DNA from 3 places in the Pseudarthrobacter niigatensis genome. Region 1 is predicted to be linked to each of the others. Evidence: riboswitches for the same ligand, from Rfam matches in the RefSeq annotation. Region 1 holds a riboswitch; each other region holds the start of a gene.
What was found. Region 1 has a riboswitch for cyclic di-AMP ahead of J2T23_RS00710 (LysM peptidoglycan-binding domain-containing protein). Riboswitches for the same ligand answer to the same signal wherever they lie in the genome.
Positions count from the first base shown of each region.

Region 2: it holds a riboswitch for cyclic di-AMP, as region 1 does, so the genes downstream of both, J2T23_RS16595 (aggregation-promoting factor C-terminal-like domain-containing protein) here and J2T23_RS00710 (LysM peptidoglycan-binding domain-containing protein) in region 1, are expected to answer to the same signal.
Region 3: it holds a riboswitch for cyclic di-AMP, as region 1 does, so the genes downstream of both, J2T23_RS13830 (C40 family peptidase) here and J2T23_RS00710 (LysM peptidoglycan-binding domain-containing protein) in region 1, are expected to answer to the same signal.

Region 1 covers NZ_JAUSTB010000001.1:140,130-144,973, reverse strand. The annotation lists gene J2T23_RS00715 (aggregation-promoting factor C-terminal-like domain-containing protein) at 1-748, opposite strand, end outside; cyclic di-AMP (ydaO/yuaA leader) riboswitch at 1,000-1,170, shown strand; gene J2T23_RS00710 (LysM peptidoglycan-binding domain-containing protein) at 1,174-2,013, shown strand; gene J2T23_RS00705 (protein adenylyltransferase SelO) at 2,121-3,584, opposite strand; gene J2T23_RS00700 (ribonuclease Z) at 3,568-4,515, opposite strand; gene J2T23_RS00695 (mycothiol transferase) at 4,508-4,844, opposite strand, start outside.
Region 2 covers NZ_JAUSTB010000013.1:34,686-39,529, forward strand. The annotation lists gene upp (uracil phosphoribosyltransferase) at 1-497, shown strand, start outside; gene J2T23_RS16590 (VOC family protein) at 601-1,005, shown strand; gene J2T23_RS16595 (aggregation-promoting factor C-terminal-like domain-containing protein) at 1,181-1,879, opposite strand; cyclic di-AMP (ydaO/yuaA leader) riboswitch at 1,885-2,048, opposite strand; gene J2T23_RS16600 (ArnT family glycosyltransferase) at 2,248-4,401, opposite strand; gene J2T23_RS16605 (glycosyltransferase family 39 protein) at 4,408-4,844, opposite strand, start outside.
Region 3 covers NZ_JAUSTB010000009.1:62,167-67,010, forward strand. The annotation lists gene J2T23_RS13825 (M23 family metallopeptidase) at 1-747, shown strand, start outside; cyclic di-AMP (ydaO/yuaA leader) riboswitch at 875-1,053, shown strand; gene J2T23_RS13830 (C40 family peptidase) at 1,124-1,798, shown strand; gene J2T23_RS13835 (NlpC/P60 family protein) at 1,962-2,735, shown strand; gene J2T23_RS13840 (HNH endonuclease) at 3,007-3,507, shown strand; gene J2T23_RS13845 (NTP transferase domain-containing protein) at 3,563-4,570, shown strand; gene J2T23_RS13850 (molybdopterin molybdotransferase MoeA) at 4,567-4,844, shown strand, end outside.

The DNA.
Region 1 (4,844 bases):
GGCCCTGGCGGTACTCACCCTCAAGGGCCGCCGTCGTGCCTTTCAGGGCTGCGAGCTGGGCTGTCAGCTCGCCGCCATGCCGCTGTTCCTCCGCCACCTGCCGGGCCAGCGAATCCTGGGCCGCGCGGGCGGACTCCAGCGTTGCCTTCGCCTCCGCGGCAAGCCGCTCCCGCTCGCTCCTGGCAACCTTCTCCTGGTCGGCAAGGGCGGCGGCTGCCTGTTCAGCGGCCGCCGCCTTGGTGACCAGGGCCGCAGTCTTGTCCCCCACGAGCTTGACCAGGTTGAGCCCCTGGACGCTGTTGGTTCCCAGGGCATCCAGCGCCACGAAGAACCCCGTGTTGGTTCCGCCGGTTTTGTAGGACTCGACAGCCAGGGCGCCGAGGTCTTTCCGGTAACGTGCCAACTCCTGGTTGGCGTGGGCGGACCGGGCGGAAAGGGTCTCGAGGCGGGAAGAAGCTGCCTGGAGCCCGGCGTCGGCGGCAGCGTACCCTGCCGCCGAGCGCACGGCGGCTTCCCCTGCCGCCTCAGACTCGGCTTCGAGGCGGGACAGCAGTCCGTTGATGATGGTGATCTCCCCCGCCTTCGAAGCTTCCGAGGACTGGGCCGCCTGCACGTCTGCCCACGAAGGATACCCGCCGGTTGGGGGCGGGTCGTCGGCAGTGGCCGGAAGGACAACGGTGGCGGCCAGGGCAACAGCCGCCAGGCCCCCCAGTACGGGGAACCTGGCGGTGGTCACGAACAGGGGCATAGTCCCGAAGCTTACCGGCGGATTGGAGGGGCACGCAGGAAGCCGTCTCCACATTGTTACTTGGACGGCAGCCACCGCCATCAGTCGAGGTCAGGCGGGAAGCAGGCTTATCGTCCACACGTTTGCGCAATTCGAGAGGGCAGCCTCGTATGTTACCTAAATGTGACAATCGCCGTGCCCATGGGTTAGGGTCGTCAGGTGTCCCTCTCAGACGGGACATTCCCGTCAGTATGCCGAGCCCTGCCGCTGACCATGGGATCCAACCGCTCCAGTTGGCAGGGACGGGGGAACCAAGTTTCCACGGCCACATGTGGCCTAGGGGTTAAGTCGGCAGCGCCTCCCTCCATCGCGGGGCCGCTCCCGGCCGGGTATCTCCAGCCCGAACCCGACAGCTCACCCCGCAGGCATGGGAGAGGCGATCAACCGTGTCAAAAAATTCCATTTCAGCCCGCCACCGCGCGACTCCGGCCCGCTCCATTGTGCTCGAGGGCCTCGCCGTAACAGCCAAGTCGCAGGCCCGCTCCCTGGGCCGCCCGGCGCTCGCTGTGGCAGCAGCGTCCGGCATTGCGTTCGGCGTGGGCGCTCCGGCCCACGCTGGCGTAACCGCACCGGACACTACTGAGCAGACCAGTGTGCAGGCCACCGCCGCAGCACCTGCTGCAGCCCCTGCCGCAGCAGCAGGGAACGTCCACACCGTGGTTTCCGGCGACACCCTCGGCGCCATCGCCGCGGCGTACGGCGTCAACCTCAATGACGTCCTGTCCGCCAACGGCCTGGGCCTGTCCTCGGTCATTTACCCGGGCGACCAGATCCAGATTCCCGGCGCCGGCTACACCGCAGCGCCGGCACCGGCCCCGGCTGCAGCACCCGTGCAGGCGGCAGCCGCCACCGCACCGGCCAACACCGGCATGAACATGTCCTACGCCTCGGCAACGCCTGTGGCTTCCACTACGGGCACCGGCACCGGCGCGGCGATCCTCGCCTCGGCCTACAGCCAGCTGGGTGTCCAGCAGGACTGCACCGCGATGGTTGAGAAGGCACTGCGCTCCGTCGGCAAGTCCGTAGGCGACCTGGCCCCCACCCAGTTCTTCCAGTACGGCACGGTGGTGGGCTCTCCCGCCCCCGGTGACCTGATCATCACCTCCGGCCACGTGGGCGTTTACGCAGGCAACGGCCAGGTTGTCAGCGGCGGCGTCAACGGCTTCGACACGCAGGTGCACTCCATCAGCTGGCTCGGCGGGTACTCCGCAGTGCGCGTAGCCTAGTCCCTGCCGGTCGGGCCCGCATGGCGGTGCCGACTGTGAAGGAGGGTGGCAGCCGGGAAACCGGCTGCCACCCTCCTGTCGTTAACGCACCCGCCGCGCCGCCGCGGTCAGGTCCCGCAGAACGTCATGTAGCTGCCGAAGTCCTCCGGCGGTCCCTGCATATAGCGTTCCAGGCCGGGCCGTTCAGTGAAGGGGTGGCTGACAGCTGCCAGCAGCTGCTGCAGCGGAGCCCGGTCCCCTCCGGTGGCTGCGGACAGCGCCTCCTCCACAAGGTGGTTCCGGGGAATGTACGCAGGATTCACGCTGTCCATCAGCTGAGCGTCCGGCTGGAGATCCTGCCACCGCACCACCCAGGAATCAAGGGCGGCAAGGTCAAGGACCATGCCGCGCACGGGGCGGCGGTCCCCTCGGGCGGCTTTACCCAGGTTGCGGAAGAACAGGGTGTAGTCCACGGGTCCGTCCTTCAGGATGTCGAGGACATCATCCACCAAGGCCCCGGCGGCGCCGCTTTCATCGACGCCGTCCAGACCCAGCTTGGCCGCCATCCCGCGGGTCCATGCCTTGCTGTACTGGCCCCGGAAACCGCCCAGGACCTCCACCGCCGGGGCCACGGCTTTCTCCTGGTCCTGGCCAATCAGCGGGAGCATGGCCTCGGCGAGCCGGGCCAGGTTCCATTCGGCCAGGACCGGCTGGTTGGCGTAGGCGTAGCGTCCACCGACGTCGATGGAGCTGTAGACGGCGGCTGGGTTGAAGGCGTCCATGAACGCGCAGGGCCCGTAGTCGATGGTCTCGCCCGAGATGGTCATGTTGTCCGTGTTCATGACCCCGTGCACGAAGCCAACGAGCATCCACCGGGCGACGAGCTCTGCCTGGGCGGAGACGACTGCCGCGAACAGCGCAAGGTAGGGGTTTGCGGCATCGGCCGCCTGCGGGTAGTGCCTGCCGATGGCGTGGTCCGCCAGCCGCTTCAGGAGGTCCATATTTTCGGTTGCGCGCGCGTACTGGAAGCTGCCAACGCGCAGGTGGCTGCCCGCAACCCGTGCCAGGACGGCGCCGGGCAGCATGTCATCGCGCCGAACCTGCCGCCCGGTGGCAACAACGGCGAGCGAACGGGTGGTGGGAATGTGCAGTGCGTGCATGGCCTCACTGACAATGTATTCACGCAGCATGGGCCCGACGACGGCGCGGCCATCCCCGGCGCGGGCGAATGGCGTCCGCCCCGAGCCTTTGAGGTGGACGTCCACGAGGCGGCCGCTCCGGTCAATGACCTCGCCCAGCAACAGCGCCCGTCCGTCACCGAGCAGGGGCGAGTACCCGCCGAACTGGTGTCCGGCATACGCCTGTGCCACAGGTGTGGCACCTGCTGGAACGTGGTTTCCCACCAAGAGCCGCACCCCCTCGGGGCTGCGCAGGTACTGCGGGTCAAGGCCCAGGTCCGCTGCCAGTTGGTCGTTCAGGACGAGGAGCTCCGGGCTGGGCGTTTCCTCGGCCCGCCAGGGCACGGCGAGTTCCGCCAGTTCCCGGGCGAATCGGCCATCGAACGTGACCGTGGATTCAGCTGCTGCCGTCATGGTTTAACCCTATCCCCGCAGTTGGACCGGCACCCTCCCGTGCCGGCTGCCGCCGCCGCGGAACGGGGATGCGGTCAAGGTCCTTGGCCGCGATCACGGTAACCCCCGGGGCCCGCGCCTGCGCTTGTCCTGCAAGCAGGGAGGCGTCGTCACCGTACCGTGCGGAGAAGTGGGTGAGCACCAGGGTGCGCGCCCGGGCGGACGCTGCCAGCTCTCCCGCTTGCCCCGCAGTGAGGTGGAGGTACTGCTGAGCCAGGGTACCGTCGTCGTCACTGAACGTTGACTCGGTGACCAGCAGGTCTGCCCCGTCCGCCAGCTCTTCTGCGCCGGGGCACGGCGCCGTATCCATGATGAAGGCGAAGCGCTGGCCCGGCCTCGGACTGCTCATCTCTTCCAGCCTGACTGCCCCCAGTGCGCCATCGCGCTGGAGCCGGCCCACGTCCGGGCCGGAAATGCCTGCCCCCTGGAGCCGCTCCGGCAACAGGGTTCGTCCGTCAGCTTCCCGGAGCAGGTAGCCGTAGGTCTCGATGCGGTGCTTCAGGGGCCGGACCTCCAGGCCTTCCGCCACGGGCCCGGGGCCCGAATGCGGATGGAGCCGAAGGTCGATGCCGGGTGAACTGACTGACACCAGCGCCCGGACCACCGGGTCGCCGGAGGCCGGGTAGTGCAAATGGACAGGGTGCGGCACGCGGTCCAGTGCCATTCGGGACAGCACCCCGGGGAGGCCGTAGCAGTGGTCTCCGTGCACGTGGGTGAGGCAGATCCTGGTGATGTGGCTGGCCGCCACACCCGCATGGATCATCTGGCGCTGGGTGCCCTCGCCGGGGTCGAAGAGCAGGCCCGCGCCGTCCCAGCGAAGAAAGCAACCGTTGTGGTTCCGGGTCCGGGTTGGGACCTGGGAAGCGGTGCCCAATACCACCAGTTCACGCACCGCGGGCGTCTGCCGTCCCTGGGTGCAGGCCCCGCGCGTATGCCGCCTGGCCGACGTGCTGGAGGCAGTCCCCCAGGATACTGACCAGCCGCACCCCGAGGGTCACCGGCGGGTCCCAGTGCCGGTCAACCACACGGTCCAGGTCGGAATCGACGAGGCCGTCGAGGACTCTGGCGGTCTGCCGGTGCACGGCATCGTAGTACTCCTGGAGCAGTTCCCGGGGCGCCGTGACGGCATCCACCTGCTGACTGGAGTGCCCATAACCTGTGTCACGCTCCCCGAGCGGAAGGCCAAAGCGGTCTACGAATCCTTCCGCCACCCAGACCTGT
Region 2 (4,844 bases), on a different contig from region 1:
TCCGCACCGAGCCCGTCACCATCGAAACGCCTGTCAGCACCACCATCGGTACGGCGTTCACCAAGCCCACACCGCTGGTGGTCCCCATCCTCCGGGCGGGCCTGGGCATGCTGGAGGGCATGACCAAACTGGTCCCCACCGCCGAGGTGGGCTTCCTGGGCATGGCCCGGGACGAGGAAACGCTGGACATCATCACCTACGCCGAGCGCCTCCCCGAGGACCTGACCGGCCGCCAGGTGTTCGTCCTGGACCCCATGCTGGCCACCGGCGGCACTCTGCGCGAGGCCATCAAGTTCCTGTTCAAGCGGGGCGCTTCGGACGTCACCTGCATCTGCCTGCTGGCGGCTCCGGAGGGCCTGGCCAAGCTGGAGGAGGAACTGGGCGACGCAAACGTGCACATCGTCCTGGCCTCCATCGATGAGAAGCTCAACGAGAAGTCCTATATCGTTCCCGGGCTGGGCGATGCCGGCGACCGCCTCTACGGCATCGCCGGGTAGCCTCCCGCCGTCCGGACGGGACCTGTCGGGGAGGGACTTCGCAGACGGCTCTCATTTTGCGCTGGGCCTTTTCGGACCGGTGCCCCGCCGCTAGCCTGTGCGGATGGACTGGAAACTCGAACTTGTCTTTGTCCCTGTCTCCGACGTTGACCGCGCCAAGGACTTCTACGTCAACAAGGTGGGCTTCAACGCCGACTATGATGAGCGGCCCTCGGACGACCTCCGTTTCGTGCAGCTGACGCCGCCAGGTTCGGCCTGCTCCATCTGCATTGGCGAGGGGCTGACGGACGCACCTCCCGGCACCGGCTCAAACCTGCAACTGGTGGTCAGCGACATCACCGCGGCGCATGACTTCCTGAAAACCAACGGTGTGGACGTCAGTGACGTGGACGTCCAGGACTGGGGACACTTCGTGTACTTCGCCGATCCGGACGGCAACAAGTGGTCTGTCCAGTGCATACCGTGGCGGAACGCCGGGGCAGACGCGGCGCCAAGCCCTGCACCTTAAACCAGTGAGGGCCGCATCCCCGGGGATGCGGCCCTCACTGCGCGGTAGTTCCCTGCCGGGCCCCACTCCAAGGCGAACGACGGCGGGGCCAGGGACGCGTCGTCGGGCGGCCGTCAGTGCTGGAAAGGCTCAGCTGAATGTGCCGCTTCGACGCGCCGCGGCAGGGAAATGGTGCCTAGTACCAGTTGTGCGCCAGGTGGAAGTTCAGTGCGCCGCAGGGGGACTGGTAGCTCTTCTTGATGTAATCCAGGCCCCAGTTGATCTGGGTCCGGTAGTTGGTGAGGTAGTCCGCACCTGAGCTGGCCATCTTCTCGGCGGGGAGGGACTGGACTATTCCGTACGCCCCGCTGCTGGGATTGGTAGCTGTGGTGGTCCAGTCGGATTCCTTGGTCCACAGGGTCTGCAGGCACTGCATCTGGTCCGGTCCCCAGCCGAATGTGGCCAGCTGGCCGGCGGCGTATGCCTGGGCGCCGGCGGGATCGTTGACTGCGACGGCGGGTGCAGGCTCGGGGGCAGGGGCCGGTGCGGGTGCCGGGGCAGGTGCCGCCGGTGCGGGAGCCGCGGGCGCTGCTGCCGGAGCCGGTTCAGCCGCCTGCGGTGCAACGCTGATGGCTGCGGGAGCGGGGCTCTCCACTGGGTTGGAGCGGATTTCGCTCTTCTCGATGCTCATTTGGGCGTCGGCTGCTGCCGTGTTTGACTGGGTGGACGACGCCGGGGTCATGCTGCTGGTGGCCTGTCCGGCCGCGCCTACCCCCACCAGTACCGCGCACGATGCCGCAAGGACGGCGGCGCGCTGGCCGAGGGTGGTCTTCTTGGCCTGCGGTTTGGCCCTGTGTTTAGCCTGCAGGCATGATTCTGCCGTGTTTTTGGACATGATTGATCGCCTCTCACACCTGCGGAGTTAGCTGTCGGGTTCGGATGAGGGCATCCGGCCGTACGGAAAGAAAATCACGTACTGGCTTAACCCCAAGGGCAGTCATTGCCCGGGACGGTGGGTCCCCCGCCTCTGCCGTTGCTCAATCGGAATCCGGGGAAGCGGCAGAGCTTGGCGTCAACCCGGGATATGCGGCCCGAACGGAAACCGCACCCAATCGACGGTACAGGAAGATTAAGCAGAAGTCACATTTAGGTAACGGAAGTCACGGATTCCGCGCGTCGGTTTGCGGGCGCACGCGCCGAGGATTCGCTAAACGGAAGCAGTCCAGCCCGCCGGGGAATTCCGGTCCGGGCCGGACTGCCTCGCTACTGGCCTGCCAGGGCGTACACCGTGGTGCCACCGATGCTCTGCGACTGGAAATTGGCGGCCACCCACTCAGCGATCTGCGTTGCTGCATCCGAGCCGCTGGTGGAACGCATGGTCCCGCCCGCGATGAAGAAATGGATCTTTCCCTGGGACACCAGCTCCTGGAACTGCGCCAGCGTGGGGGAGGGATCGGTGCCGTTGAAGCCGCCCACCGCCATGACTGGAAGTTCGGTTGCCAGCTGGTAACCGGCGGCGTTGTTCGAACCCACCACGGCCGCAGCCCAGGTGTAGCTTGAGGCCCCCGCCCGGAGCGCGGTGAGCAGCCCGGCCGACGGCGTCGGGGCACCCAAGAGGCCGCCCATCCCTCCGCTGCGGCCCCCGGCAAACCCTGTGCCGCCTTGGGTACCTGGCTGCCGGAAGCCCTGTCCCTGCGTGCCCTGTCCCTGCGTGCCTTGGGCTGTGCTGCCTGTGCCACCGGTGCCAAATCCGTTCCCGTTGCCCCCAGTGCCGCCGGGCGCTCCGCCCGGGCCCGTACCGCCCGGGCCCGCACCGAACCCTGACGTGGGGCCTGCGCTGACGATTGCCCCGCTGTGCACCGCCGATGCCGTGGAGACGGAGTAGGCAAGCGGCCCGGCGAGCGACGCAGCAACGGCCAGCACCGCCGTCGTCCGCTGGAGGGAGCGGCGGCCCAGGAACCGGTTGAGGCCCACTCCGGCGGAAGCGGCCAGCCCTGCCGCCAGCACCAGCCAGCGCAGCCACGGACCGTAGGCAGAGGTGGTGCCCAGCAGGGAGAACGCCGTCAGGGCTGCCGCTGCCACCGCCGCCGCGAGCGGGATTGCAGCGGCCAGCTGCTGCCTGTGCTGCCACAGGAGAACAGCGCCCAGGCCGGTAAGTGCCGCAATGCCGGGCGCCAGCGCCACCGCGTAGTAGGGGTGGATGATGCCGGCCATGTAGCTGAACACCAGGCCCGTCACCAGGACCCACGAGCCCCAGGCCACCACCGACGCACGCACCGGATCCGTCCGCGGCGCCCGTCGGCCCACCCACAGCAGGCCCGCCGCGAGGATCAGGGCGGAGGGCAGCAGCCACGCTATTTGGCCACCGAACTCGCTGTTGAACATCCGGAACAGGCCGGGGACGCCCCAGCCGTTGCCCCCGCCCACGCTGCCCGTTTCGTCGCCCGTCAGCCGCCCCAATCCGTTGTAGCCAAGGGTGAGTTCCAGGATGGAGTTGTCCTGCGACCCGCCAATGTAGGGCCGCATGCTGGCAGGCGTCAGCTCGACGGCCGCGAGCCACCAGCCCGCGGAAACAACCATCGCCGCCCCTGCCGCGGCCAGCCGCAGGAGGCGCCGGCCCAGCCTGCCCGGCCCCGCAACCATGTAGGCCAGGGCGAACCCGGGAACCACCAGCAGGACCTGAAGTTGCTTGGCCAGGAAGCCGAAGCCCAGGAACACGCCGGCCAGCAGGAGCCAGCGCAGCCGGTCCTCCTGGATTGCACGGAGGATCCCGTACCCGGCGGCAGTCATGAGCAGCACCAGCAGGGCGTCAGGGTTGTTGAACCTGAACATCAGCGTGGCAACCGGCGTGAGGGCGAGGACGGCAGCGCCCAGCAACCCGGCCCGGTGGGCGACGGTGTGGTCACCCGTGGCCTGCACCGCGGCTCGGCGCACCGCAAGGTGGAGCAGCCAGGCGGCCCCGACCCCCATCAGCGCTTGCGGGACCAGGATGCTCCACGGGTTCAATCCGAAGATCCGGACGGACAGTCCCATGATCCACAACGAGGCCGGCGGCTTGTCCACCGTGATGGAGTTGGCAGCGTCCGAGGAACCGAAGAACCAGGCAGTCCGGTCCTGCGATCCCGCCTGGGCCGCGGCGGAATAGAACGCGTTCGCCCAGCCTGATGCGCCGAGGTTCCACAGGTACAACACGGCCGTTCCGGCCAGTACTGCCGCCAGTTCCAGATGCCGCCGGAGGGCCTGGGGATTCCGCGGAGGCCGGACGGACTTTGTCCCGCTGTCCCCGGCGGACGTTGTTCCCCCGTCGTCGGCAGCCCGGGCCCTTACGGCCCGGGGTCCGGCTGCCCGTGCCCAGGAGGGACGCTCAACGCCGGTCGCGGTGCTTGAGAACGGCGGGGTCGGGTAGTGGCTGGCCATGGCGTGCTACTCCGCCAGGCGGTAGACGGTGGAGTTGCCCACGGTCTGCGCCTGGAAGTTCGCCTGCACCCAGGCGGCCACCTCGGAGTTGCCGCCGCGGCCGCCCATGCCGCCTCCGCCCATGCCGCCACCCTGGATGTAGTACCCGATCTCGCCCTTGGACACCATGTCCTGAAACTCGGCGAGCGTGGGGTACGGATCCCCGCCGTTCCAGCCGCCCAGCGCGATGACGTTGGTGTTGGTGGCCAGTTCCAGACTGGCTGCCTGGCTGGCGCCCGAGACGATGGCGGACCATTTGGTGGTGGTGGAGGAGAGCAGCGCGGTCACGGCGGCGTCGGTGGTCCCTTCACCGCCGGGGCCACCGCCCGGACCACCATTTCCAGTCGTGGGGTCAAAGCCGTTCGCCGGGTCGAACCCGTTACTGCCGGAGGCTGCCCCGTCAG
Region 3 (4,844 bases), on a different contig from region 1:
GAGCGCCCCCGCGATCTGCATCGCGACGCGCGCCGCCGTCGGGGGCCCTTGCGGCAGGTAACGGAGTTCGCCGCCGCAAGCGGGATTGGCCAGAAGGCCGGAATCGCTCTGGCTGCCACCGGACTGGTGCTGACGGTCACAGTGCCCGCCACCAGCCCGGTCATGGCCACTGATGCGTCCGGCAACGCGCCCCTGGCAGCTTCCTCCGTCAGCCCGCAGCCGCAGATTTCCGCCGATGTTGGTGCCCAGATCGACTTCAGCCGCTCCGCCGTGGTGACCCAGGCCGACCCGGACGGGAAGCTCAAGCAGCTCCTGAGTGCCCAGTCCGCCGGCTCCGTCACGCGGGCGGCGTCGGCCGGCACCCTGGCTGCACCACTAGCCTCCCTCGTGACCGCGTCACCGTTCGGATACAGGGTGAGCCCGATTACCGGGGGCTCCGGCGACTTCCACCGGGGCCAGGACTTCGTGGCTCAATGCGGGACGTCCGTCCTTGCCGCTGCGACCGGCACCGTTACCTTCGCAGGCTGGCACCAGTTCGGCGGCGGAAACCGGGTGGTCATCGACCACGGCAACGGACTGGAAACCACGTACAACCACCTGTCCTCCTTCAACGTCAAGGTGGGCCAGACGGTCTCTCGTGGAGAAGTCGTGGCGCTCAGCGGCACCACAGGTGCCTCCACCGGCTGCCACCTGCACTTCGAGGTGCAGGTCAACGGCGAAGTGGTCGACCCCATGGGCTGGCTGTAACGAATGATTGCCCACTCTCAGATCGCAGCGACCTGCCGTGACCTGAATGTGACATTGAAACAAAACTGCTGTACCGTCTAACTCGCGTCAACTTTTCCGAAGTTGACGCTCTTGAGTGGATTGCCTAACTCTGCCACCGCTCAAGGTCCGTTCGCATTTCATCGTCTGGCAGGGGCGGGGGAACCAATTTTGGCCTTCTCTTCAGAAGGCCTTGGGGTTAAGTCACCAGCTTCCCAGGAAGCTGTGTGGCCGGGTGACTCCCATCCGAATCCGACAGCTCACCTCGCAGGCATTGGGAGAGGCTACCTTCGTGTCTTCACGCCATCATTCTGCGCGCCACCGTGCGCAAACGGTTCGCACCAGCCCCTTGGACGCCGTGTCCAAGGCCGTGAGTGCAAATGCCGGGACCGTAGGCCGCCAGGCTGCCGTAGTGGCAGCCGCATCGGGCCTGATCCTGAGCATGGGCCTGCCAGCAAACGCAGCTGACACCACCGCCGGTGTCTCTGCATCCACCGAGTCCGGCTCGGCACAGACGGCACTGGCCGTCACGGCCGCCCCCACGGCCACGGTTTCCTTCGAGCGCCCGGTCGTCAAGACCACCGCCGCTCCGAAGGTGGAGGCGGTACGTCCCCAGTCCACCGCGCCGGCCGAACGCGCCGCCACCGCTGGCCAGGACGCCGCTCCCGCCGCCAAGGCTGCCGAGACTGTCTCCGCCGCAACCTCCGGCATTGCAGCCATCGCCTACACCGGCATCGGCCACTCCTATGTATGGGGCGGCACCAGCCCGGTCACCGGCTGGGACTGCTCCGGGTTCGTCCAGTGGGTCTACGCACAGGCCGGGATCAGCATCCCGCGCACCAACGCGTGGAACATCATGACCCCGACCTCCACCCCGCAGGCGGGCGACCTCGTTGTCCAGAACGGCGGCGCGCACGTGGGTATCTACGTCGGCAACGGCATGATGATCAGCGCGCTCAACCCCTCCCAGGGCACGCTGCTGCACTCGCCCGCAGCCACCGGTACCTCGTCGTACTACCACCTCAACAAGTAGTTCTTGGGCTTAGCGCTCCAAGGGCTATTTCTTTGCCCACAGCTCTTCCGCTAGAAACCAGATCCCCGTTCGGGATGCGCCGGCTTACCCCCAAGATGCCGGCGCGTCCAGCCCCCTTTGCCTGCCTACACGCGGTCCGAAGGAAAAACGAAAGAGAGAACTCATGACGACTCGTGCTACCGCACGGCACCGCGCCGAGGTCACCAAAACCAACTCGATCGCCATCATTGCCAAAGCTGTCAGCGACAACGCCGGTGGCATGGGCCGCCAGGCTGCTGTTATCGCCGCGGCTTCCGGCCTGGTCCTGACCAGCGGGCTCGCAGCGAACGCTGCCGACGCCAACGTCAAGCGCGATTCCGCTCCGGCGTCCCAGCTCGAAGTTGAATCGGCCGTCGACGCCCCGATTTCCGCGGCTTCCACCATTGCCATCAGCTACGAGAAGCCTGCTGTCACCACCACGCCGGCTCCCGTCGTCGAGCCCGAGCCCCAGGTCCAGGTGCAGGAAGCTGCTCCCGCGCCTGTGGCGCAGCCTGTTGCTGCTGCCAAGGTCACGGCCAAGGTTGTTACCGCCGCTGCTCCGGCTGCTCCCGCCGCCCAGGTTTCCGCAAGCGGGAAGGGAGCAGCCATCCTTTCCGCCGCATACGCCCAGCTCGGCGTGCACCAGGACTGCACCATGCTGGTGACCAACGCACTGGCTGCCGTCGGCATCCATTTCCACGACTGGCCGGCAGGCTACCTGTCGCTGGGTGACACCGTGCCCATGTCCCAGGCCCAGCCCGGCGACCTGCTGTACTACGCCGACGGTGGCGGCGGCATGGCCCACATTGCCGTTTACGCCGGTAACGGCATGGCCGTCCACGGCGGCTTCAATGGCAACGACACCGTGGTCTTCAGCGCCAATGTTGGCTCCGGACCGGTAGCCATCCGCGTACGTTAGGCATTCCTGTGCCGGCCTTAACCAACGCCGGCCCGCGTGCTGCTTGCCAGAGGACCCCCGCCAGCAAGGCGGGGGTCCTTTGCGCTTAAGGGCTTTGCCGCCGGCGTCCCCGCCTTTTCCCTGGCATGGTGACGGAAGGGGCCTCCGGGGCGGCGATTACCTGATTCTGCACTTCTTTGTTTACTCTTGTGATGTCGATCCATAGCCCGGACATGCCGAGGGCAGCCGGCCCTCGTGCCCCTGACGGGTGCGGCCGTGAAGAGGTAAGTGCATGCGCACTCTCGTTCTGAATGCTGGATATGAACCGCTGGCGGTTATCACTTTCCGCCGGGCGCTGGTGCTTGTGCTCACGGGCAAGGCAAGCGTCGTGGCCGAAGGGGACGACCCGGTGGTGGGGCCCACCGACGTCCTGGGCCGCCCGTCCGTGATCCTCCTCAACCGTTACATCCGGCCCAGGTACAACCACTCAACGGCCGTCAGCCGCAGGGGCGTACTCCGGCGGGACGGTCACAAATGTGCCTACTGCGGCAAGGCTGCGCACACAATCGACCACGTTCACCCAAAGTCGCGTGGAGGTGCCGATTCGTGGGAGAACCTGGTGGCCGCCTGCCTGCGGTGCAACAACGTCAAGGGCGACCACACTCCCGCCGAGATGGGGTGGACCCTTCGGTTTGTTCCCGAGCCGCCGCACGGGACGATCTGGCAGATCAAGGAACTGGAGAAGCCGACCCCCGCATGGGATCCGTTCCTGCTGCCGGAGCGCGCTGCCTGACAGTTTCCCGGCGCCTCCCGGCGCCGGAAAGGGTGCCGGTCGCTAGGCTGGGGAAGTGCACAAGAACAGCGTGGCTTTTGATGCCCTGATCCTTGCCGGGGGACGATCATCGCGCCTGGGCGGCGTGCCCAAGCAGTCGTTGGTTTTCCACGGCCAAACCCTTCTGGAGCGCGCCGTTGCCGCGGCGGCCGGTGCCCGGCTGACCGTGGTTGTCGGCGATGCGGGAGTCCTGCCGGGTGAATCCGGGGAGGGCCACCCGCTGCCACTGTCGGTCCGCCCTGCCAACCTGCTTGCATGCCGGGAGGAGCCGCCCTTTGCTGGTCCGGCGGCTGCGATTGCCGCAGGCCTGGATACCCTGGCGAGGAACGGGGGAGGGGCCCCCTACTCCCTGGTGCTGGCCTGCGACATGCCGTTGGCCGCCCAGGCGGTGGCAGTGCTGCGGGACGCATTGCTGCAGTCCGATCCCGGCGTCCGCCCAGGTGGGGTGGTGGCCCGTTCCGAGGACGGCAGGACCCAGCCGTTGGCAGGTTTCTACAGCACGGCTGGGTTAAAAAGGTCCTGCGCTGACCTGGCTTCACGCAACGCCCTGGTCAACGGCTCGGTCAGGGCGCTCCTTGCTAGTCTGGACGTGCAGCTTGTCACAGTCCCCGCCGGGTCCACCGCCGATGTGGATACCTGGGACGATGCTGCCGCGCTGGGTGTTGCCGCCGGGAACCAGCACGCATGGGAAAGTCCGGCGCACAGCCGGAGACAACGTGGGAGGCAAGTCGTGAAAAGCCAGGACGAGACACTGGAAGAGTGGTGCAGGGCGCTCCTCCAGGCGTACAAACTTGAGGACGTTCAGGTGGATATCAACGCCGTGCTGGCGCTTGCAGGCGTGGCCGCCCACTCTGTTGTGCGGCCCGCCGCACCGCTGACTACCTTCATCGCAGGCTTCGCCGCCGGACTGGCTGCCGCACCCGGCAGGGAGATGGATGCGGCATCGATGGACGCGGCACTGGCCGTGGCCCGTTCGCTGGCGGCCGACTACGACGCTGAAGCCGCCGGGACTCCCGGCGAATGACCGCAGAACCCCATCACGGTCCTGACGCGCCGCCGGGAGCGGAGCCGCAGGCGCGCAGGGGCGAAACTGAACACACGCCTGCTGACCATCACCAGGCAGCGCACACCTGGCAGGAAGCCCGGCAGGCTGCCTTCGATGCAGCAACCCCCATTCCGCCAGGCCCCGTTGCCCTGCGGATAGCCCTTGGCCGCAAGCTCGACCGGGACATCGTTGCCCTCCAGGACATGCCCCATTACGCCTCCTCAGCCATGGACGGCTGGGCAGTCAATGGAAG